DNA from 3 places in the Pseudoalteromonas sp. 2CM32C genome. Region 3 is predicted to be linked to each of the others. Evidence: predicted binding sites of a transcription regulator. Region 3 holds the regulator's gene; each other region holds the start of a gene.
The links. The regulator sigma-54, encoded in region 3, starts transcription at its own class of promoters, with help from an activator protein. The targets are predictions, from matches to a motif close to GTTGGCACGNNNNTNGNNT.
Positions count from the first base shown of each region.

Region 1 (8,247 bases), on a different contig from region 3:
AACGCAAAAAGCAGGGGGCAAGCATGGCAGCTGGCAGCGAGACTAATTTAAATGATACTGATGCAGGGGATGTAAACGTACTCTTTTTTGGCCAACTTAAAGAGCGGCTAAAGTGCGACAAGTTAACCGTTGATATAGCGCATACCCTTAGCATTAAAGCGTTTAAACACATGCTGGTTGAGCAAAACCCACATTGGCAGGCATGGCTTGAAGAGCGTGATGTATTGTGTGCGCTTAATCAAACTATGTCATCAAGCGATGAGCTTGTAAAAGCAGGGGATGAACTTGCTTTTTTCCCACCAGTGACAGGTGGCTAATGAGTATAAGCATTAACGTACAAACGCAGGATTTTTCAGTAGGCGAGCAACATGGCGCACTTTGCAGTAATAACAAAAGTGATGGTGCCGTAGTGACGTTTACAGGGCTGGTGCGAGAATTTAGCAGCGGCGATAACGTAATCGCCCTTGAGCTTGAACACTACCCAGGTATGACTGAGCAACTACTGCAATCGATAGCCGAGCAAGCCCAAACACGCTGGCAACTTGCCCGCATAAGCATTATTCATCGAGTCGGTTATTTAGCCCTTGGTGAGCAAATTGTATTTGTTGGCGTAACTAGCCGCCACCGCCAAGCCGCGTTTGAAGGCGCACAATTTATAATGGACTACTTAAAAAACCACGCCACGTTTTGGAAAAAAGAGCATTTTAAAGACTCCTCTAACTGGGTTGAGTTTAAACAGAGCGACAAGCAAGCACTAAATAAATGGCAAGGTATCGAACAGGATGCAATTAAGTAAATGCATATAATCTCTACCAATATCTCTAAAATAAAATCGGTCGTGCATAACGGCAAAGAGGTCAAAACCGGCATATTTAAAACGCCAACCAGTGAGCCGGTTGTTATTGAAAAACTAAATATAATAGGTGATGAACAAGCCGATTTAGTTAATCACGGCGGTATTGATAAGGCGGTTTATGCGTTTTCGCACAATCATTATGATTACTGGAAACGCACCCTTAATAATGATGATTTAGCAGTCGGTTCCTTTGGCGAAAACTTTACAATTTTAGAGCTTGATGAGAAAAATATTCATATAGGCGATCGTATTCGTGTAGGTACAGCACTACTTGAAGTAAGCCAGCCGCGAGTGCCGTGCTTTAAGCTTGCCATTGCACTTAATAATAAACAAAGCCTAAAACTGTTTACCCAGTATTACCACACGGGTGTTTATTTTAGAGTGCTTGAGCAAGGTGTTGCTAAAAGTGGCGATGCCGTGACTATTGAACATAAAGCCAAACACAACATTTCGGTTAAAACGTTGTTTCAGGCGTTTTTTGATAAACAATACCCAGATTATGAAAGCGTATTATTAGCAGCACTTGAACTCCCCGAGCTTGCACTTGAGTGGCAAACTAAAATTAAAAAGAAGCTTTCATTAGAACTTCACCAATAATTTATTTTAAAATTAAAAGGTGACTATGCGTGTTTGGCTCATTAGCCTTTTATTTTTACTCACACTCACTCAATTCAATTATTTTTTTAGCCACTGCATACAGTGAACTATGCGATTCCATTGCTTGTTTTTGAAGCTGTTTATGAGCGTGCTCTTCACTTATTTTTAACTGTTCTATTAAAATATATTTAGCTTGATGAATGACTTTTTGTTCGCTTATTAGCTGTTTGGCATCTAATAAAGCTTGGTTTATTTGTTTTATATGTTGTGCTTGCTCAAGTATTAAATCGTACATTGTTTTATTACTACTCAGCTTACTTACCGCCGAATTTGAGGGCTCACCTATTTTAAGAGCGAGTTGTCCATCTGAAACAGGAATATACTCTTGTTCTAGTGAGCTTAATATTTGCTTGTTTGAGTTAAGCTTTCGTTGAGCGCCAGCAATCCGCATCGCTGCGCTATCAATTAAATGGTCGCTAATATTTTGCTCAATTTTATGCATTATATCGATGCGAGTAGTCGTTACCTCATACCACACTTCACTTAACTGAGATAAAGGTTGTGCATTTTGGTCGTCTAGTTTTTGTAGCAGGCTTCTTAGTTGATCAACTTGTTTATTAACCGGGTGTTCTATAAGTGATGAGTAACATTTTAATAAATGATTGTCGGCGTATTCACTAAAGAAGGAAAAACGGTTTTCTTGTTCTTGCATAAAATGAGCAAGTTGCTGTTTTTGTTCGCATGAAAACTTACTTTCGGCAAAGGCTTGAGCGCCACAGGCACGCTCTTGTCCTGCATACTCTTTGCCTTGCATAAAGTTAAAATAAGCCACTAAAAGGCGAATAACTTGCGGATCGTTTGCACCATCGGCTGCTTCTAAAATTATATTTAACAAGCCGGCAATTAGGTTTGTAAATGACTGGGTAGCATGAACGGGTGTAATGTTTTGATTCGCTATTTGGTAACGAAGCGAGGGTAATGCGTCGAGTGATTGCAAGCTATGAGAAATTAAATTATACAGCCGCGAATGACCACTTAAGGAGGTGTCGGTAATAAAAGTTGTTTTTAAAGAGTTATAAAAATAACGTTGAGTCGTTTGCGTTACCGTTATTTGCTCTTTAAGTTCGCAATTAAATTGTAGGCTTTTAGACGCTAAAAATATATTGCTCATAGCACGTTCTTTCTGCAATTGATGAACAAAGTCGCCTAATTTTGTTAACGACGCACAGCTATTTTGTAATTGTTTTAGCGCGTCTATTTCTTGATATTTAGCCGCAAGTAAAAATTGTTTTGTGAGAGGGTTTGCTGTTTGCATGGAGTTATTTCCGCACTTTTTTGTTTATGAAGTGCAACCTCTATTCCATATATGTAAAGATTTTATTATTCAAATTAAAATCAATTTAAAACAGCTGCTTGTGTATTACTTTAAACTAATAAAGTAAAAACAGATTTATTTTAGCAACACGAAAAGCCCCTTTTTGGTGCATTAAAAAAGAGTTTTGCCACACGGTGTACCGGTATTAAAAAACGCGCTTATTCCTGGGGAAGAATAAGCACGGATAGTGCGTTAAGCGTTAACATGTTGCACTAAAAGCGCTGGGTCAATATTCATTGTATGATTAACTACTTCACCAATGATAATGAGCGTTGGCCCCATTAACGTAGCTACTGATTCATTATTCGATATATCGTTAATAGACCCTGTTATTATTTTTTGGTTAGTTGTTGTTGCATTTTCTATTAAGGCAATAGAAGTGTTGTCGGGCCAACCTACTGATTTTAAGCCTTTACATAATTCGTTAAGCCTACTCAGCCCCATGTAAACAACAAGTGTTGGGTTGTTTTTACCTTGCATAAATGTGTAATTTTGCCAATTAGGTAACTTTTTAGGATCGGCAAATTGAGCGGTTAAAAAAGTTACACTGCGAGCTACATCACGAGCAGTTAAGGGAATACCTGTATATGCCGATGCAGCGCAAGCGGTTGTCACACCAGGAACAATTGCAAAACTAATATTATTTTGTGTTAGCGCGTCAGCTTCTTCATTTATACGAGCAAAAATGCTCGGATCGCCGCCTTTTAAGCGCACTACATTTAACCCTTGTTGAGCATACTTAACTAAAAGATCACAAATATTCGCTTGCGACATAGAGTGTTTACCAGCGCGTTTGCCTACGAATACTCGCTGTGCTTTTTTAGGTAATGTGTTTAGTAAATCTTCACTTACTAGCCAGTCATACAAAATAATATCGGCAGATTGAATTAATCGCTGAGCCTTAACCGTAATGAGTTCGGCATCGCCTGGGCCCGCACCAATAATATAAACATGGCCATTTTTAGCCTTTTTGTCGGTAAACTTAACCCCATTGGTTAGCTTGTTAATTACTTTGTTTAACCAGATGTTTTCAACACCTGAAAAATAAGAGAGCACACTCATAATTATTCCTCTAAGCGACAGCTGCCATTGCTTTAGGCTCAGCGTTTATAAATACGTTGCCGTCTTCAATTTTAATATCAAACACGGGGACTTGAATTGACTCATCTTCAAAACATTGGCCTGTTTCTAAACAGAAATGCTGTTTATATAAAGGTGAAGCCACAACAAATTTATTACTGAAAGAGCCAATAATTCCGCGCGATAACACATTCGCTTTACCGATAGGATCATAGTTACCGACTGCGAATAAAGGGCATTCATTTTGTGGTAGGTAAAAAATAGCCACTTGTTGGTTTTTAACTAGTGCGCATACGCCGCTGTTAGCAACAAGGCAATCGGTTGTTCCAATATTATGCCAAGACATCAGCTTGCTCCTCTTGTATTTCTGTTACCGCAATACGGTTTTGAGTTATCTGTTGTTCGCGTTTTTCAGCGTCTGTAGCTGGGCGAATTTGATTACGTTCTTGCACAAACAAAATGTTGTCATCGGTTTGTGGGCTATTAACAAATTGGCGAAAGCGTTTTGTTGCTTCTGGATTGTCTACTGTTTTTTTCCACTCACATGCGTATGTATTCGCTACCAAATCCATTTGTTCTTCAAGCTCTCGACAAATACCTAAACTGTCGTCAATCACTACACTTTTGAGATAATCAAGGCCGCCCTCTAAGTTCTCCATCCATACTGAAGTACGCTGTAACTTGTCGGCGGTTTTTATGTAAAACATCAATACACGGTCAATGTATTCTATAAGCGTGGTTGTATCTAAGTCGGTAGCAAATAAGTCTGCATGGCGAGGGCGCATGCCACCGTTACCACACACGTATAAGTTCCAGCCATTTTCAGTTGCTATGATACCGATGTCTTTACTTTGTGCTTCAGCACATTCGCGGGTACAACCTGACACTGCCATTTTAATTTTATGAGGAGAGCGCAATCCTTTATAACGGTTTTCGATATCGATGGCATGACCTACACTGTCTTGTACGCCATAACGACACCATGTACTTCCTACGCACGACTTAACCGTTCTCAGAGATTTACCATAAGCGTGACCTGTCTCAAAGCCAGCATCAATCAGTCTTTCCCAAATAACAGGCAGCTCTTCTAAACGTGCACCAAATAAATCGATGCGTTGTCCGCCAGTCACTTTACAATAAAGATTAAAGTCTTTAGCTACTTGACCGATGACAATGAGTTTGTCGGGTGTAATTTCACCACCAGCAATACGCGGTACAACAGAGTAAGAGCCGTCTTTTTGCATATTGGCAAGGAAGGTGTCGTTTGTATCTTGAAGACCTACATGGGTTGGCTCTAGGATAAAATCGTTCCATGTTGAGGCTAAAATAGAGGCCACTGCGGGTTTACATATTTCACAGCCATGGCCGCTGCCATGTTTAGCTATTAAACCATCAAAAGTTTTGATGCTTTCTACTTTAACCATATGGAGTAACTCTTGACGCGAATACGCGAAGTGCTCACAGAGGTGATTATTTACTTCAACGCCTCGACTTGCCAGTTCGTCGTCAACTACCGATTTAAGTAACGCTGCACAACCACCGCAACCGCTGGCAGCTTTGGTGCATGATTTAACTGAGGCTAAATCGCATGAGCCACCATCAATAGCTCCCACAATGTCGCCTTTACTCACGTTATGACACGAACAAATAGTGGCTGTAACGGGTAGGGCGCTGCCCGCAAGAGAAGGGGCGCCGGCGCTATCTGGTAAAATTAAACATTCAGGGTGCTCTGGTAAGTCCATGTCGTTTAACATGTATTGAAGTAGCGTATCGTAATCACTGGTATCGCCAACAAGGACAGCGCCTAAAAGCTTATCGCCAGTTTCATTTAATACAATTTTTTTGTAGCAATCTCTAATTGGATCTTGATAAATGAGCTCTTTGCAGTTGGGCGTTTTTGCATGCGCATCACCAATAGATCCTACTTCTACACCTAGTAGTTTTAATTTAGTGCTCATATCTGCACCTAAAAACTCAAGCTCGCCGCCACTTAGCTGGCTTGCTGCAACGCGAGCCATGTTGTAACCCGGCGCCACTAAGCCAAATAACTTTTTGTCCCATAGGGCACATTCGCCAATAGCCAAAATATCAGGGTCTGATGTTTGGCACTGGTTATTGATGACTATACCGCCACGCTCCCCAAGCTCTAGATCAGCCACTTTACCTAGCTGATCATAAGGACGAATACCGGCAGAGAATAAAATTAAGTCGGTTTCTAAATAAGTGTCGTCTGAAAAGTTTAATCTAAAGCGGCTAGTTTCACCTTTAACTATTTCGCTGGTCGCTTTTGATGTATGAACAGTCACACCCAGTTTTTCTATTTTATTTTTTAATAGCGTGCCGCCTTGCTCGTCTAGCTGGACAGCCATAAGCTGCGGCGCAAATTCAACAACATGTGTATCAAGTCCTAATTGTTTAATGGCGTTCGCGGCTTCAAGTCCTAATAAACCACCACCAATAACTACACCACTTTTACTGGCTGCGGCACTGGCTTTTATTTGCTCTAAATCCTCTAGGGTGCGATAAACCAAACAATGTGGTTGATCGTTTCCCTTAATTGGCGGTACAAACGGGAACGAGCCCGTAGCAAGTACAAGCTTATCGTACGGGTATTGATCGCCTGTTTGAGTATTAACAACTTTGTTTACTCTATCTATGCCTTCAACCCATTGGTTAGTGAATACACTAATATTGAGTTGTTGATAATTTTCTAAAGTAGTTAGGGCTAAATCGTTTGCTGTTTTACCATCAAATACGCTTGATAAATAAACACGGTCGTAAGCTAGATTTGCTTCACCACACAAAACGGTGATGTTTGCGTTAGCATCGCTTTGGCGCATTTTTTCTACAAAATGATGTCCGACCATACCATTGCCAATTATTAGTATTTTTTGCGCGGTTTGCATTAGGCATTCCTTCAGTGACGGTTTAAATTTTACACACAAAAAAGCCCGTCACGATTGTAATTAAATACAATTGTGTACGGGCCTCTTTGCCTCTGGTTGCTTTTTCAACCAATATGTATGCCGTTAATTAACGTGCTTAGTGTTCAATAAAGCAATAACCTAGCCATAAGTTTAAGCTATTGATTAATAGTGATATTAATGTGCTTTTAGGATTTAGAGATTTAAAAACGAACACTTTAGGTGCAAGGTTAGTACTAATTAGTGCAGTAAAAAATATATTTAATGTTTTGAAAATGAGTGAGAGTTATCCCCATTGTTTTGTTAAATTGTGGGAGATACTCATATGGGTATGTTGCGTGCAACATCCATTTAACCAGTGATAAGCGCTAACGTGTTTTTTAGCTATGTAGTTAACTATTAATGAAAGCGAGCAGGGTAATCATAGTTATATAGAAGCCAACGCCTAGCGCAATAACCGGCACTACTTTTTTGGATTTCCTTTGTTTAAAACTAGCATAATCTTTAAATTCCATTTTATAGCTTCCAAACGTTGTAACTTTTAACAGCATACAACCTGTTGCATAAAACAAGAAACCGAAGGCTGTTTCAATTAAAAGCCATAAAAATATATCTGTAACAATGCTCATTTTTCCCCCTTAATCAAAAAGCTCAGCTAATTAGCGTAAACCAATAATAGTAAAGCATAGTTATTGGTAAAAAATAATATTTAAATTGTAAGTAAACATGCGAGTGTATTCTCTCATATTTTGCAAAATGCAAACTTGCCAATTGCAAACTGCATTAGGATTATACTGAATTTATTTTATTTATAATAAATTCATAAAGTTAAGTTTTGGAATAGACCCTGCAACAGTTTAATTACTTAACTTTTAAGGGCTAAATTATGAAACTAAATAAACTTGCAACAGCATGCTTAGTTATATTTCCATGCGCTGTGCTCAGTCAACCATTCGAGTCGTGCCCCAGCCAGGCATTTTTAATGCAAGATGCTAACGCGCAACTTTACGGAATAGATTTAGTTTCAGCTAAACCTACCGTTTTGGCATCGCAGCTAACGTTCGCTAACGAATTAAATACTAACAGCGTTAACGCAGTTGGTTTTAATTATAAAGATCAATACATGTACGGTTACAGTAAGCAAACGCCTGGCAGCGTAGTACAGCTTGGCAGCAACTACGAAATGAAACGGCTAAACGTACAAGGTTTACCTTCCACTAATTTTTACGTCGGTGATATACAAGTTGTAGGTGAGGGCAATGACCAACGGGCTACCTATTATGTTTATCATCCTAACTTTGGCCTATATGGTATTAATTTAGATGGTGATTTAGAAGCATCTATTACGGCAAGTTTGTTACCCAATACAAACACATGGAGATTGTCTATTTATGACTTTGCCTTTCACCCAGCTA
Region 1 is NZ_JALNTI010000006.1:152,687-160,933, forward strand. It holds gene moaC (cyclic pyranopterin monophosphate synthase MoaC) at 1-46, shown strand, start outside; gene MTF67_RS12690 (MoaD/ThiS family protein) at 24-317, shown strand; gene moaE (molybdopterin synthase catalytic subunit MoaE) at 317-796, shown strand; gene MTF67_RS12700 (MOSC domain-containing protein) at 797-1,453, shown strand; gene MTF67_RS12705 (nitrate- and nitrite sensing domain-containing protein) at 1,509-2,768, opposite strand; gene cobA (uroporphyrinogen-III C-methyltransferase) at 3,021-3,890, opposite strand; gene nirD (nitrite reductase small subunit NirD) at 3,901-4,254, opposite strand; gene nirB (nitrite reductase large subunit NirB) at 4,241-6,814, opposite strand; gene MTF67_RS12725 (hypothetical protein) at 7,225-7,461, opposite strand; gene MTF67_RS12730 (LruC domain-containing protein) at 7,719-8,247, shown strand, end outside.
Region 1: the regulator sigma-54 is predicted to act here: its motif matches at 6,964-6,982, upstream of nirB (nitrite reductase large subunit NirB).

Region 2 (8,247 bases), on a different contig from region 3:
TTAATGCACATTGTTAGCTAATATTGCGCTCTTTTAATTTTCGGGTCAATGTATTGCGACCCCAGCCTATTTTTATGGCGGCATCTTGTTTGTGACCCGAACAATTAGCAAGTGCTGTTTTAATTAAGCGTGTTTCTAGTTGTGCCTGTATGTCTGGCCAAATATTTTCTTTACCTTGTTTTAGTTCATTATTAAGCCATTGCTGAAAAGCATCCAGCCAATCACCTTCTTCTTGTATTGGTGTTACTTCAATAATTTCAGGGGGCAAATCTTGCTCTGTAACAAGCTCGCCTGGTGCCATAACCGTTAACCAGCGACAGGTGTTTTCAAGTTGGCGAACATTACCTGGCCAGTTAAATAAACGAAGTTGCTCGGTGGCTTTAGGGCTCAATACTTTGCTTTCTACTTGCAGATCTTTAGCGCTTTTATGTAAAAAGTGTTGCGCTAAGCGTTCTATATCTTCGGTGCGTTCACGTAAAGCAGGTAAACGAAGGCGTACTACATTTAAGCGATGAAATAAATCGTCCCTAAACTTACCTTGTTTAACTAAGTCTTCTAAGTTTTGATGTGTTGCGGCAATAATGCGTACATCAACTTTTATACTTTGATGACCACCAACACGGTAAAACTCTCCGTCGGCAAGTACACGAAGTAAGCGTGTTTGCACATCTAAAGGCATATCGCCAATTTCATCTAAAAATAAAGTGCCGCCATTGGCTTGTTCAAATCGACCTTTTCGCACGGTATCGGCACCGGTGAACGCGCCTTTTTCATGGCCAAACAGCTCAGACTCAACTAATTCTTTAGGTATAGCAGCCATATTAAGTGCAATAAATTGGTTTTCTTTACGCGGGCTGTGATTGTGAAGTGCACTTGCAACGAGCTCTTTACCTGTGCCCGACTCACCATTAATCAAAACACTCATGCTAGATGCTGAAAGTTTACCTATTGCTCTAAAGACCTCTTGCATAGCGGGTGCTTCACCAATGATGTGAGCACTTTTAGGGGGTGTTTGCTTACGTTTGGTTTTTTTTGTGGAATTTGCTCTAAATGCGCTTTCAACAAGTGCAACGGCTTCATTTAAATCGAATGGTTTAGCTAAGTACTCAAATGCCCCTTTTTGAAAGGCGTTCACTGCCGAATCTAGGTCTGAGTGCGCAGTCATTATTATTACTGGCAAGCCAGGGTTTTGTTCTGCGATGAGTTCAAGTAGGGCCATGCCATCCATACCGGGCATTTTCACATCCGATACTAAAACAGTAGGTTGACTAAACTTCAATGCATTAAGTACATCTTGCGCGTTGGCAAAGCTTTCTACATTAAAACCAGAGCGTTCAAGTGCTTTTTCAAGTACAAAACGAATTGATGCATCATCATCTACAAGCCAAACTGTTTTCATGGCAACTCCAAACATTAATCTGCAAAGGGCAGATAGATATTAAATTCAGTATGTCCAGGCCAGCTATCACATTCAATATAGCCATCGTGCTGATCAATGAGCGTCTGTGCAATCGAGAGTCCAAGCCCTGAGCCACCTTCTTTGTTGGTGATCATAGGGTAGAACAAGGTTTCACGTATGCTGTGATCTATGCCTGGTCCGTTATCAGATATTTGGATCAACAAGGCTTTTTTAGGTGCCTTACCTGGACGACGGTGTTGATGATTAATACGCGTTTTTATTTTTATCTCACCACCCTCAGTAAGCGCCTGCTGAGCATTACGAACAATATTTAAAACCACTTGTTGTATTTTACTCTGATCAATAAACACATTAGGGATACTAGGATCGTAATCTTTTTTTAATTCGATATTTGAACAATTATCGAGTGTGCTTAACTTCACTACCGACTCTAACGCTTGGTGTATATTAACGTAAGATTTTTGTGGCAGTTGATTAGGCCCTAAAAGTCTATCTACTAGTTCACGTAATCTGTCTGCTTGCTCAATGATGAGCTCAGCGCATTGATTTCTTTCTTGCTGATCAACCTCATATTGCAATAATTGCGCCGCTCCGCGAATTCCACCTAAAGGATTTTTAATTTCGTGTGCCAAGCCTCTTATTAAGTTACGTGCTGCTTGGTATTGATGCATTTGATTTGAAGCTTGATCGTGCTTTATTTCATCGTCCGTTTGACGACATTCTAATAAAATATACGCAGTACCTTTAAAGTTAATTCGCCTTGAATTAACACTTACTTTGGCATGGCGAGAATCGCTAAAGACTACGTCAGCTCTGTGTTGTTGGCAATCAACGCCATCAATTAATGAAAACTGCGCGATGCGTTTTAAGTCAATTGAATGGTAATTAAAAAGGGTATCAAAGGGCTGTTCGAGTAAGCGTTTAGTGGCAAGCCCAAGTAACTCACTGGTACTGGTATTGGCATAAAAAACGGTAAAATTTTTATCGAGAAGCATAACTGCCGTTGTTTGATTTTGCCATATGGCATCAAGCAATTCGGGGCTAAAATTTTCGTTATTAATCATGTTTGCACCATTTTAGTGCGCAGGTGTTTACAGGCCAGGTTTTATCTTAAATGAGCTGCTGCGCTTAAGTATTAAGTTTCGCTTTAATTGCTATGGACTTTGCCTTTTCTGCGCATATTAAATATACGTGGCTCGCTCACAGCGATAATTTGGCTTTTCTCGTTAAACAGTCTTAGTTGAAGCATATGTTCACCGGCTTCAACATCAGCAATTGCAAATACTGAGTTATTTATTGCAGGGCCGTTTGCTTCTCCATTAACAAGCAATTGAATGGTATAGCCTGCTTTAAAGCTCGGCATTACGCGGCTGGTGACGTATATTGTGCCGGTATTTTCATGAATGGTTTGATTGTGCTCAGGTGACGTAATGGCAATACCAAACCCTGTTTTTTTAGTATGGGATTGGCTGCTGAGAGTCGCTATATCTTTAGCGGGCATAGTTAAGCTCTGGCTAGAGAGTTTTACCTCTGTAGCACCTTTACGCGGTGTATCTGAAAACACTAAAACGCCGTTTTGATCTTTCCAAGCGTAAATTCTTTTTTCACCCGCATAACCATAATTACTTAATCCTAAAGTAATCATTAGCAATAAAATCTTACTATTCACACTGCTACCCTGCAATTTTTATGATTGCTTAACTTTAGTGGAGTTTGATTTAATTTACCATTAAAAAAGCCCGCTAAGCGGGCTTGAGAACACACATTCTTTTACAGTGTCAAATTAACAGCTGTAGTACATTTCGAACTCAACTGGGTGAGTTGTCATGTTAAGTTTTTCAACTTCTTGACCTTTAAGTGCAATGTAAGCATCGATTAGGTCGTCAGTGAAAACACCACCTTGAGTTAAGAACTCGCGGTCAGCACTTAATGCATCTAGTGCTTCACCAAGTGAAGATGCAACTTGTGGAATTTCTGCTGCTTCTTCTGCTGGTAAGTCGTATAAATCTTTATCCATTGCATCGCCAGGGTGGATCTTGTTTTTGATACCGTCAAGGCCAGCCATAAGCATTGCTGAGAAAGCAAGGTATGGGTTAGCTGTTGGATCTGGGAAGCGTACTTCGATACGACGACCTTTCGCAGATGGTACCACTGGAATACGGATTGAAGCAGAACGGTTACGTGCAGAGTATGCAAGCATTACAGGTGCTTCAAAGCCAGGTACTAAACGTTTGTACGAGTTAGTTGATGCGTTAGCAAATGCGTTAATAGCTTTAGCATGCTTGATAATACCGCCAATGTAATAAAGCGCTTCTTCAGAAAGACCGCCGTATTTATCGCCAGCAAACAAGTTAACACCGTCTTTAGCTAAAGACTGGTGACAGTGCATACCAGAACCGTTATCACCAACAATTGGCTTAGGCATGAATGTAGCTGTTTTTCCGTATAAATGAGCCATGTTATGAATAACATATTTCATTTCTTGGATTTCATCTGCTTTTAAAACCATACTGTTAAAACGCGTAGCAATTTCGTTTTGGCCTGCTGTTGCTACTTCGTGGTGATGTGCTTCTACTACTTGACCTAGTTCTTCAAGTACTAAACAGGTAGCTGAACGCCAATCTTGTGAAGAATCAACAGGTGAACAAGGGAAGTAACCGCCTTTAACACCTGGACGGTGACCAGTGTTACCGCCTTCATAATCTTTATCTGAGTTCCATGCTGCTTCTACAGCGTCAACTTTGTACATTGAACCAGACATGTCTGATTTGTATTTAACATCGTCAAAAAGGAAGAACTCTGGCTCTGGGCCAAATAATACAGTATCAGCAATACCTGTAGAGCGCATGTAATCTTCAGCACGTTTAGCAACTGAACGCGGGTCGCGCTCGTAACCTTGAAGTGTAGAAGGCTCTACAACGTCACAACGTACGATTAATGTTGTTTCTTCAGTGAAAGGGTCAAGTTTTACTGATTCAGCAACAGGCATTAAAACCATGTCTGATTCGTTTATGCCTTTCCAACCAGCAATTGAAGAACCGTCGAACATTTTACCGTCTTCGAAAAAATCTTCATCAACTTGGTGATGAGGAATAGATACATGTTGCTCTTTACCCTTTGTATCAGTAAAGCGTAAATCAATGAACTTAACGTCATTTTCTTTAATAAAATCTAAAACCGATTGTGACATGTGTCCTCCAACTATTGGGTTTTATTATTGCTGCATAATTGCTTTGTGATTTATTAAGCTGATTTTGTGCCATTTTTATAACTCTATGTTTATAGGTTAAAAAAACTTAGTTGCTACAATGTGGGGCATAAAATAGCACCACTATGGTGCATTTAAATTCCACTTTGGTGCAGGCTATGTGCACTACAATTTGTTGTTAATTTAATCCCTCGAAATCAGCATAACCTAAATGTAAAAGAGTGCCAAAAATATCGTATAAATACTGAAAACTGCATTTTTGAAAAAATAATGGCAATTTATTTCATATAATTGTCATATATAAAACAGATACTTAGTAAAAGTATTGAGAAAGTTTTGAAAATTGTATTGGATAAACTTTCATCCATGTCATTAATGAGGGATAATATGCGCCCTTTTAAATCCTATGCTTGGACATCTCGTGAAAACGCAGATGAGTGCGTAGATCTTGCAGGATCATTGAGAATTTAATTTCTCTGAGTAAATATATGAGCATCGAACAGTTAAGAAATATAGCGATTATCGCGCACGTTGACCACGGTAAAACAACTCTGGTTGACAAACTACTTGAGCAATCAGGTACATTAGAAACACGCGGCGGTAACGAAGAGCGCGTGATGGACTCAAACGACATTGAGAAAGAACGTGGTATTACCATTTTAGCTAAAAACACAGCTATCTCTTGGAATGACTACCACATCAATATCGTAGATACCCCGGGACACGCCGATTTCGGTGGTGAAGTTGAACGCGTACTTTCGATGGCTGACTCAGTATTATTACTTGTTGATGCTCAAGAAGGTCCAATGCCACAAACGCGTTTCGTAACGCAAAAGGCATTCGCGCAAGGCTTAAAGCCAATCGTCGTTATCAATAAAATTGATAAGCCAGGTGCACGCCCAGATTGGGTTATGGATCAAATCTTTGATTTATTCGATAACCTTGGTGCAACTGATGAACAGTTAGACTTTAAAGTAATCTACGCATCAGCTATCAACGGCTGGGCAACATTAGATTTAGACGAGCCATCAGACAACATGGAACCTATGTTCAAGATGATCGTTGACGAAGTATCACCACCGGATGCAGATCCTGAAGGTGATTTCCAAATGCAAATCTCTCAGCTTGATTACAACTCGTATAAAGGTGTAATTGGTATTGGTCGTATCAAACGTGGTTCTGTTGCGACTAACCAACAAGTTACAGTTATTGGCGCTGACGGCACGACTCGTAACGGTAAAATTGGTTCAGTACAAAGCTACTTAGGCCTTGAGCGTATCGACACTGATAAAGCTTATGCTGGTAACATCGTTACTGTAACAGGTTTAGGCGAGCTTAAGATTTCAGATACGCTTTGTTGTCCTAACAATGTTGAAGCATTACCACCACTAAGTGTTGATGAGCCTACAGTTACAATGACGTTCTCTGTAAATAACTCTCCGTTCTGTGGTAAAGAAGGTAAGTTTGTAACATCACGTAATATTCGTGAGCGTTTAGACAAAGAATTAGTACACAACGTAGCACTTCGTGTTGCAGATACTGATAACCCAGATAGCTTCCGCGTATCAGGTCGTGGCGAATTACACCTAGGTATCTTAATCGAGAACATGCGTCGTGAAGGTTATGAGCTTGCTGTATCTCGTCCAGAAGTAATCTTACGTACTGTTGATGGCGTGTTAGAAGAACCGTATGAAACACTAACTATTGACTGTGAAGAAGAGCACCAAGGTTCTATCATGGAGCAAATTGGTCTTCGTAAGGGTGAACTTACTGACATGGCACCAGATGGTAAAGGCCGTATGCGTATGGACTTTATGATCCCAAGCCGTGGCTTAATCGGTTTCCAAACTGAGTTCATGACATTAACGTCTGGTTCTGGCTTACTTTACCATACGTTCGATCACTACGGTCCGCACAAAGGTGGCGAGCTAGGTGTTCGTAAGAACGGCGTAATGATTGCAAACGCAACAGGTAAAGCACTTACTAACGCATTATTTAACTTACAAGAGCGCGGCCGTTTATTCATCGGTCACGGTGTTGAAGTTTATGAAGGTATGGTTATCGGTATTCATAGCCGTGATAACGACCTTACAGTTAACGCACTTAAAGGTAAGCAACTTACTAACGTTCGTGCATCTGGTACAGATGAAGCACAAACATTGACACCACATCTGAACTATTCACTTGAGCAAGCGCTTGAGTTTATTGCTGATGATGAGTTAGTAGAAGTTACACCTGAGAACATTCGTATTCGTAAGCGTCATTTAACTGAAAATGAGCGTAAACGTGCGGGTCGTGCTCCTAAGTAATAATCTATTAATTTAGAAAAATGATTTCAAAAGCCGCTGTATTGAAAAATACAGCGGCTTTTTTGTTTTTAAAGCAAGAGAAGCTTTCAGTTTTTAGTTATCAATATTGAGCTCTAAAAGCGCAGCGCCTCTCATCCTCTTTGTGAAAAATATGCTTAAAAAATATTTGCACAAAGAGAAGAGAATGAGAAGTAAAAGAGCAAGCGCTAAAATAACTGACAGTTCAAAGCCTCTATTTTGTTGGTTGGTTTTTTGTTGTGTTTCGCTGCGCTTAAGCCAATCTACTCGATAACTTACATCACTTTTTTGGTAGTAAGGTGATTTTGCCAAATACATCTGCGTCTATAAATCCTCGGTTTCTGTCACCGTTAACTGGCTGTACTTCGTGTGATCCCATAAAATGCTCGCGTGTTTCACTGCCATCGTTATCGCAATAGGCGAGCATAAAACCAATAATTTGTTTTTCTGTTAATTTAAGCGGTGTATTTTTTGCGTCTTGCTGATAATCATTCGGGTAGAGTTTTATCGCAACTTCCCAAGTAATGTTATAGGGCGCAGTGGTATTGCGTTTCCAGTTGCTAACTAAGTGGTTGGTATACAAGTGCGCTTTTTTATCAGGGCCGTAATCGGCAGCTTGGTTATCAAGGCCAATATGGTACGCTAAAGCGGTGTGGTTAAATTGGTGAATCCCGCCCGATGCATCGCTATCTATAAATATTTCAAGGGCATCGTCATCCCAATATTTATAGGTAGGGTCTGGGTGTGTATCTATTAAAACATCATCTACAATATCGGCTTGTAGGTATAAGAATTTCTCATCCCACAACAAGCGATAGCGGCCTTTAAAATCGGCATCGTTTGAAGGCAATGTACCATCCATTAAATGTGGCATATCGTGCCAAGCAGCCTTATCCCATGCGCTTTCAGATACGCCGTCAATATTAATAGGGGTTGACGTATATTTAACGTCAGCAGCCATTATTTGGCTGCTGATCACTAAGCTCGTGGCTAACAGTACTTTTTTCATTAATTGTTCCATTAATTAAAGTTGGCTTAGCTTGGCTTAAGTTAACAATAAAAACAATAATACATGTGAATTTTAACTAATAGCACCTGTAATGCTGCCTTTTAACGCTAGCATTAATAAGTGGGCGCTTTCGCCAGACATTTTAAATGGATTAAAATCAACAGAGCCTGAAAATTTCAGATTCAGTGATTGGGTTACTCTAGATTGTGGAACATAACCCATAGACCACTTTTCAAATTCTCTTTCTGGAATTTGGGTATAGTTAAGCATAATTACATTGTGG
Region 2 is NZ_JALNTI010000010.1:85,432-93,678, reverse strand. It holds gene ntrC (nitrogen regulation protein NR(I)) at 14-1,399, opposite strand; gene glnL (nitrogen regulation protein NR(II)) at 1,414-2,484, opposite strand; gene MTF67_RS15805 (DUF4124 domain-containing protein) at 2,568-3,089, opposite strand; gene glnA (glutamate--ammonia ligase) at 3,204-4,610, opposite strand; gene typA (translational GTPase TypA) at 5,117-6,937, shown strand; gene MTF67_RS15790 (CBM9 family sugar-binding protein) at 7,236-7,964, opposite strand; gene MTF67_RS15785 (BLUF domain-containing protein) at 8,037-8,247, opposite strand, start outside.
Region 2: the regulator sigma-54 is predicted to act here: its motif matches at 4,666-4,684, upstream of glnA (glutamate--ammonia ligase).

Region 3 (8,247 bases):
GATGTATAATTTGCGCCTTTTGTTATTCTACGGTCACATTTATGAGCACACTCAAAGCTAAGCGCGCCTTATTCTCTTACCCCAAGTATTGGGCTGAGTGTTACGGCACTGCACCATTTTTACCTACATCACGCGAAGAAATGGATGCACTTGGCTGGGATAGCTGCGACATAATAATAATTAGTGGTGATGCGTATGTTGACCACCCAAGCTTTGGGATGGCAGTGATAGGACGTGTGCTCGAAGCGCAAGGCTTTAGAGTGGGGATTATTGCTCAGCCAAAATGGGATACAAAAGATGCATTTATGGAGCTTGGCAGGCCAAACCTATTTTTTGGTGTAACTGCTGGCAACATGGACTCAATGATTAACCGTTACACAGCTGAAAAGCGTATGCGCCACGATGATGCTTATACACCAGACAATATAGGTGGTAAACGCCCAGATCGTGCGGTGATGATTTACTCTCAGAAGTGTCGTGAAGCATACAAAGGTATTCCTATTGTTATTGGCGGTATTGAGGCCAGCCTTCGTAGGATAGCTCATTATGATTATTGGCAAGAAAAAGTGCGCCGTAGTATCTTGTTTGACTCAAAAGCCAATATATTGATTTACGGAAATGCTGAGCGCCCATTAGTAGAAGTTGCCCACCGCATTGCCGGTGGTGAAACGATGGATACGATTCAAGACATTCGTGGTACCGCTGTTATTCGTAAAGAACCTTTGCCGGGCTGGCGGGGGAGTGATTCAACGGCTATTGATAAAATAGGTAAAATAGACCCCATTCCAAATCCTTACGGAGCCGATGATGTTGGCTGCAGTAAGTCTGAATTTAAACAAGCTGGTATTGATTTAAAAGCAGAAGCTGCAAAGCCTATTACCGTGCAGCCAGCGCGTCCTAAGCCATGGGAGAAAACGTATGTTAAACTTCCAGCGTACGAGCAAGTAAGTGTTAACAAACCTTTATACGCACATGCCTCAAGGATATTACACCAAGAAACTAACCCTGGTTGTGCAAGAGCTTTATTCCAGCGTCATGGCGATCGCTCTATTTGGGTTAACCCACCGGCTTATCCTTTAGAAACACATGAAATGGATGCGGTATTTGGATTACCTTATCAACGAATTCCTCATCCACGTTATGGCGACGCTAAAATACCTGCTTACGACATGATAAAAACGTCGGTGAATATTATGCGTGGCTGCTTTGGTGGGTGTTCATTCTGTTCGATTACAGAGCACGAAGGGCGTATTATTCAAAGCCGCTCGCAAGAGTCCATTATTGAAGAAATTGAACAGATCAGAGATAAAGTGCCTGGTTTTACAGGCGTTATTTCTGATCTAGGTGGGCCAACGGCCAACATGTATAAATTACGTTGTACAAGTAAAAAAGCAGAAAGTACCTGCCGACGCTTATCGTGCGTATACCCTGATATTTGTAAGCACATGGATACGGATCACACGCCAACAATCGATTTATACAAAAAAGCACGTGATGTAAAAGGCATTAAAAAGGTTCTTATCGCTTCGGGCGTTCGTTATGACCTTGCTGTACGCGATCCTCGCTATGTTAAAGAGCTAGTGACACATCATGTGGGCGGGTATCTAAAAATAGCGCCAGAGCATACTGAAGACGGTCCATTATCAAAAATGATGAAGCCGGGCATGGGCGCTTACGATCAATTTAAAGAATTATTTGATAAGTACTCGAAAGAAGCGGGTAAAAAGCAGTATTTAATTCCGTATTTTATTTCTGCGCACCCAGGAACTAAAGACGAAGATATGGTAAACATGGCTTTATGGCTTAAGTCTAACGACTTTAAGTTGGATCAAGTGCAAAACTTTTACCCATCTCCAATGGCCAATGCGACCACTATTTACCATACAGAGATGAACTCACTGCGTAATATCAAGAATAATAGTGAAGTAGTGCCAGTGCCAAAAGGAGCACGCCAGCGCAGATTACACAAAGCTATTTTGCGCTACCATGATGCATCGGGCTGGCCAATGATACGTGAAGCACTTCGCAAAATGGGTAAAGCTAACCTAATTGGCAAAGGGCCAAACTGTTTAGTGCCAGAAGAAGGCCGCGATGAAAAAGCGGGTAAAACCGTAAATAAAGGCCGTAAAGGGGCTCGCCCAGCGCTTACACGTCATACGGGATTTAGTCAGTTTAAAAAGGCTAATACAAAACCTAAAGTGGGTGGAAATAGGCACAAGGCCAGATAGTTATTACCGAGACAATAAAAAGCGCAGCTATAAATTAACTGCGCGTTTTTTTATAACAGCTTTTAAATTTATATTAACAACCAAGTGGCGGTGCCTAAAAAGGCAAAAATACCCACAATATCTGTCACTGTTGTTAGCACTACGCTGCCTGCAAGTGCAGGGTCTATATTCATTTTTTTAAGTAAAATTGGAATACTTGCACCAGCGACCCCTGCCACAACTAAGTTCATAAACATGGCAAAAGCGAGTACGCCGCCGAGCATAAAGTCCCACTGCCAAAGTGCAATTACACCCGCGATCAACAATGACCACAAAATGCCATTGAGTGCTCCAATAGCGAGTTCTTTCATCATTAAAAAGCGTTGGTTGGTTTGATTTATATGACCAACAGCTATACCACGAATAACAAGTGTAAGTGATTGACTGCCAGCAACACCGCCCATAGAAGGAACGATGCCATTAAGCACTGCTAAAATGGGTAAAATATCGAGTGTGCTTTCAAAAAAACTGGCTACAAAGGCGGCCGCAAGCGCGGTTAATAAGTTAACTCCTAACCATACTGAGCGTTTTTTAGAGCTTTTTAAGACAGGAGCAAAGGTATCTTCTTCATCATCAAGGCCCGCCAAACTCAGTAAACTATGTTCGGCGTCTTCACGAATTACGTCAACAATATCATCGATCGTGACACGACCAAGTAGCTGATCGTTGTCATCAACAACTGGGGCCGAGATCCAATTATGGCGCTCAAAAAGTTGTGCGACTTCACTTTCATCCATTGAAATTGGAATTGACTCACATTCTTCATCCATTAAATCGCGAACAATTTTTTCTGGTGGATTAGTTAGCAATGTACTCAGCGATAAAGCACCAATAAAGCAGTTATGCTTATCAACCACATACAGGTCATCAGTGCCTTCAGGTAACTCTCCGCGAAGTCGAATATAACGTAGTACTACATCAATGGTCACATCTGGGCGAATAGTTACCGTATCGGTGTTCATGAGTGCACCAGCAGAACGCTCTTGATAAGATAGCGCTTGTGTTGCGCGCTCTCTATCTTGGGTGTCCATGGCGCTAACAACGTCTTGGTAAACGGTGTCAGGCAAACTACGTAATACTTCACCTAGGTCATCGTGACCCATGTCTTCAGTGGCAGCAGCAATGTGCTCAGGCTCCATTTGGGCAATAATACCCAGGCGCACGTCTTCTGATAATTCTTCGAGTACATCACCTTGAACATCAGGATCAACTAACTGCCATAGCAAGCGACGAATTTTGTGTGGAGATGATTCTAATAATAACGCAGTATCACATGGCGCTGTTTTTGCGAGCATGCGCCTAACTTGAACAAACTGACCACTATTAAGTGACTTGGTCACTTGTTTTAGTTGTTGTAGTGGGTAGTCTTGTTCAAAAGCTTCGGGCATTGGCGTCCTTTATTTATACTGTAACTGTTACCTAATGGGTGGGGGAGTACGACCTAGCAGCCAGTTATTTTGATTATAGTTATTTTATTTAAATGTTAAAAATTAACGTTACTCTTGTTCGTTAAATCGTTGCGAAATAAGTTCTCCAATGGCATTTAAAGCTTGCTCTGCATCAGGCCCTTCACATACCACTTTAACTTCTTTACCTTGGCTACTTTCAAGTAGCATCAGTGCTAATACACTGTCACCAGCAGCTTCTTTATCATCTTGAAACAAGGTGATTGAAGCATCAAATTTTACAGCGAGTTGGGCTAATACAGTCGCGGCTCTGGCATGCAGTCCTAATTTATTTTGTATTAAAAAAGTGTCTTCTATACGCATACATTACTCTATCAAAGCTGAACAGGTTATTAGTTTTGTAAAATTACTTTTCTTGTTCTCTGTGACGTATTTTTACATTGGGATGCGTAACTGCAAAGCTTTCGCCAATTGTTTGCGCTAAATATACAGAGCGATGTTGCCCGCCAGTACAGCCAATCGCAATAGTTAAATAGCTTCTGTTATTTCGCTCTAGGTGTGGTAGCCATGTTTGTACAAAGGTTTGTATTTGCCATGTAAATTTTTGAACTATGCTGTGGCTAGCCAAATAATCTTTTACTGGTTGGTCTAGGCCATTGAGTGGTTTTAGTTCAGGCTCCCAGTGCGGGTTAGGTAAAAAACGTGCATCAAATACGTAATCTGCCTCTTTAGGAATGCCATGTTTAAAACCAAAAGATTCAAATGTAACAATCAGCTGCTTGTCTTTTTTACCTAGTATTTTTTCGCGAATTGATTCAGCAAGTTGATGAACGCTTAGCTCACTAGTATCGATCATGTAATCGGCGCGCGTAATTAGAACATCGAGAAGTTCTTTTTCTTTTTTTATGGCTAAATCAAGCGGAAGTGAATCTATTGATAAAGGGTGTAAGCGTCTGGTTTCAGAAAAGCGCTTAATAAGGGTTTGATCTTCACTGTCTAAGTAGAACAGCGTTGGTTTTGTAAAACCCGGTAAGTATTCGATGATGTGATTAAATTCATCTTGCTCTTTTGGTAAATTTCGCACATCTATACTAACGGCAATTTTATCGTAGTTATCAGAAACGCTTCTAATTAAAGAAGGTAATAAATTTACTGGAATGTTATCTACGCAATAATAACCTAGATCTTCAACAACGCGCAAAGCAACCGACTTACCAGAACCAGAACGGCCACTTATGATAATCAACTCCATTAATCACCCTTTAAATTTGTTACGATTGGTCAACAATAATTTGATACAACTCAGCATCCGATTTAGCACAGCGGAGCTGCTTACAAAATTCTTTATTTTTTAGTTTATCAGCTATCGTTGCTAGCGTCTTTAAATGCTGTTGGTTATCGCCTTCAGGTACGATGAGTGCAACAAAAATATCAACAGGGCGGTTGTCTATAGCATCAAAATTAATCGGTGTTTCACTTACTAACACCAATGCTAAAGGTTCTTGTGCGCCGCTCATTCGGCCATGTGGAATAGCAATACCTCTTCCTATCCCTGTGCTGCCTAGTTTTTCGCGGGTTAATAAAGCGCCCAAAATATCCTGTTGAGATAAATACGGTAATTTATCGTGAGCCAGCTCGCTAATAAACTCTAAAATTCTTTTTTTACTATTAAAAAGGACCGCAGCTTTACTGCAGTCCTGGCATATAAGTGAACTTAATTTCATCATATTAGTGTCGAGCAAGCTTCTCTTTGTGTTTAATTACTTGACGGTCAAGCTTGTCAATCAATGAATCAATAGCTGCATACATATCTTGATGTTCAGTGGATGCGAATAATTCAGCACCACTTACATGAATAGTTGCTTCTGCTTTTTGATTTAGTTTTTCTATATCAAGAATGACATGAACATTATTAATATGATCAGAGTGCCTTTCTAGCTTCGCAAATTTGGTATTTATATAGTCTCTTAATGAATCAGTTAGTTCTACATGACGACCAGTTAAATTTAGTTGCATAAGCATTACCCTCTTTGTTTAGCGTCTTAAATCAGGCTCTTTCGCTGATTTGACGGTGGAATAGCCAGAGATTCGCGATATTTTGCGATTGTACGTCTCGCTACTTTAATTCCTTGCTCAGCCAATATATCCGCAATTTTGCTATCACTCAATGGTTTTGCTGAGTTTTCTGCTGCGATTAATTTTTTAATAAGTGCACGTATTGCAGTAGATGAACATTCTCCACCATTTTCGGTACTTACGTGGCTTGAGAAAAAGTATTTAAGCTCAAATATTCCACGCGGTGTGTGCATATACTTTTGCGTGGTTACGCGCGAAATTGTTGATTCGTGCATTTCTACCATTTCGGCAACATCATTTAAAACCATCGGTTTCATGGCTTCTGGCCCGTGTTCAAAAAAGCCCTGTTGTTGTTTAACAATACAGTTAGTTACTTTTAAAAGTGTATCATTTCTACTTTCTAAGCTTTTTATAAACCATTTAGCTTCTTGTAAATGTGAGCGAATAAATTGACTGTCGCCACTTGATTTAACTGTACGTGACATTGCTGCATATTGGCTGTTTACACGAATTTTTGGCATGCTGTCTGGGTTTAACTCTACAACCCAGCGACCTTTAATTTTTTTAACTGACACATCAGGTATTACATACTCAGACTCTTCTCGTACTATTGTGTCTGCAGGCTTAGGATTGAGCGTATGAATAAGTGTCATTACTTCTTTAAGCTCATCTTCTTTGAGCTTCGTTTTTTTCATTAATGTACGGTAGTCACGAGCAGCTAACAAATCAATGTGCTCGGTTAAAATCATTTTTGTTTCATCAATATAAGGCGTGCCTTTATCAAATTGATTTAACTGAATACACAAGCACTCTTGTAAGCTACGTGCCGCAATACCCACTGGGTCAAATAGCTGAATGCGCTTTAATACCGCTTCTATTTCGTCAAGTTCAACCTCAACGTCATCGTCGTTATCTTGATTAAAGCTCTCTAAAATCTCTTCGCAACTGAGTGTCAGTATGCCTGAATCATCCACCGCTTCTACAATAGCAATAGCAATGGCTTCATCTGTAGGGCTAAATGGCGTTAATTGTAATTGCCACATTAAGTACTCGTGAAGCGTTTCAGTTGATGCGCCCTGATATATAGACTCATCTTCAGGCATTGGGCCTGAAGATGATGCAGGGGCTGCACTCATGTACTCATCCCAGCTAACGTCCATTGCCATGTCGTCACTTACGGTATCTTTAGCAAGCGCTTCACCACTGTCTTGTTCATACTCGCTAGGGGCTTCATCTGCAGATACGGTTACTGTAACTTCATCGTTATCTGCTTTTTGCTCATTTTTGCCCGCAAGATCATCGGCATAGTCTTGCTCCTCAACCTCAAGTAATGGGTTGCTGTCGAGCGCTTCTTGTATTTCTTGCTGAAGATCCAATGTACTTAATTGCAGCAAGCGAATAGCTTGTTGCAACTGAGGTGTCATTGTAAGTTGCTGGCCCATGCGCAGCTGTAGTGATTGCCTCATGTATCTCTAACAATCCTTTTAAGTTGTTATAATTAATACTAGCAGATGCTTATAAATAAGGCGTAAATGTTACAGCCTAAATTGCTCGCCTAAATATACATCGCGTACAGTTTTATCATTTAATACGTGTTCAGGGGTACCAGAAGCAATCAGTTCCCCATGAGAAACAATGTAGGCTTTTTCGCAAACATCAAGGGTTTCTCTTACATTGTGGTCTGTTATTAATACGCCAATCCCACGGTTTTTCAGGTGTTCAATAATTTTTTTAATATCTAATACTGAGATAGGGTCAACACCGGCAAATGGTTCGTCTAACAAAATAAACTTTGGATCTGCAGCTAAAGCACGAGCAATCTCTACTCGGCGACGTTCTCCGCCCGATAATGCCATACCTTTGCTGTCGCGAATGTGTTGAATGCTAAATTCATCCAATAGATTATTTAATGTATCTTCTCTGGCTTGCTTAGTGAGCTCCTTTCGAGTTTCTAAAATAGCCATTAAGTTTTGATACACTGTTAATTTTCTGAATATAGACGACTCTTGTGGTAAGTAGCCAATGCCTAATCTAGCACGACTGTGCATAGGTAAAAGCGTAATATCGTTATCATCGATAGATATTTTGCCTTTGTCGCTAGGGACTAAGCCTACAATCATGTAAAAGGTTGTTGTTTTACCTGCGCCGTTTGGCCCAAGCAAGCCTACAATACTGCCAGCTTGAACTTCTAAGCCCACATTTTTTACAACTTCACGGCCTTTGTAGCTTTTGGCTAGTAGCTCTGCTTTTAATGTACTCATGGTTGGCCTTTGTCATTTTTTTTAGGCTCCACAGGCACTAAGATAGTGTGTACACGGTCAGTTGAGCTTTCATCTTTTTCGGCGCTAATAAGCTGCTGTTCTATATCGTAGGTAATGCTTTTAGCATTCATTTTTTGCCCAGCTTGAGATATCTCTGCATCTCCAATTAATGTTAAAAAACGCGTTGAAACATCGTATCTAACTTCATTAGCGCTGGCGCTCATTATTGTGCCGTCG
Region 3 is NZ_JALNTI010000001.1:581,028-589,274, reverse strand. It holds gene MTF67_RS02755 (YgiQ family radical SAM protein) at 42-2,228, shown strand; gene mgtE (magnesium transporter) at 2,297-3,655, opposite strand; gene MTF67_RS02745 (HPr family phosphocarrier protein) at 3,764-4,036, opposite strand; gene rapZ (RNase adapter RapZ) at 4,080-4,925, opposite strand; gene ptsN (PTS IIA-like nitrogen regulatory protein PtsN) at 4,945-5,397, opposite strand; gene hpf (ribosome hibernation promoting factor) at 5,402-5,689, opposite strand; gene MTF67_RS02725 (RNA polymerase factor sigma-54) at 5,716-7,215, opposite strand; gene lptB (LPS export ABC transporter ATP-binding protein) at 7,285-8,010, opposite strand; gene lptA (lipopolysaccharide transport periplasmic protein LptA) at 8,007-8,247, opposite strand, start outside.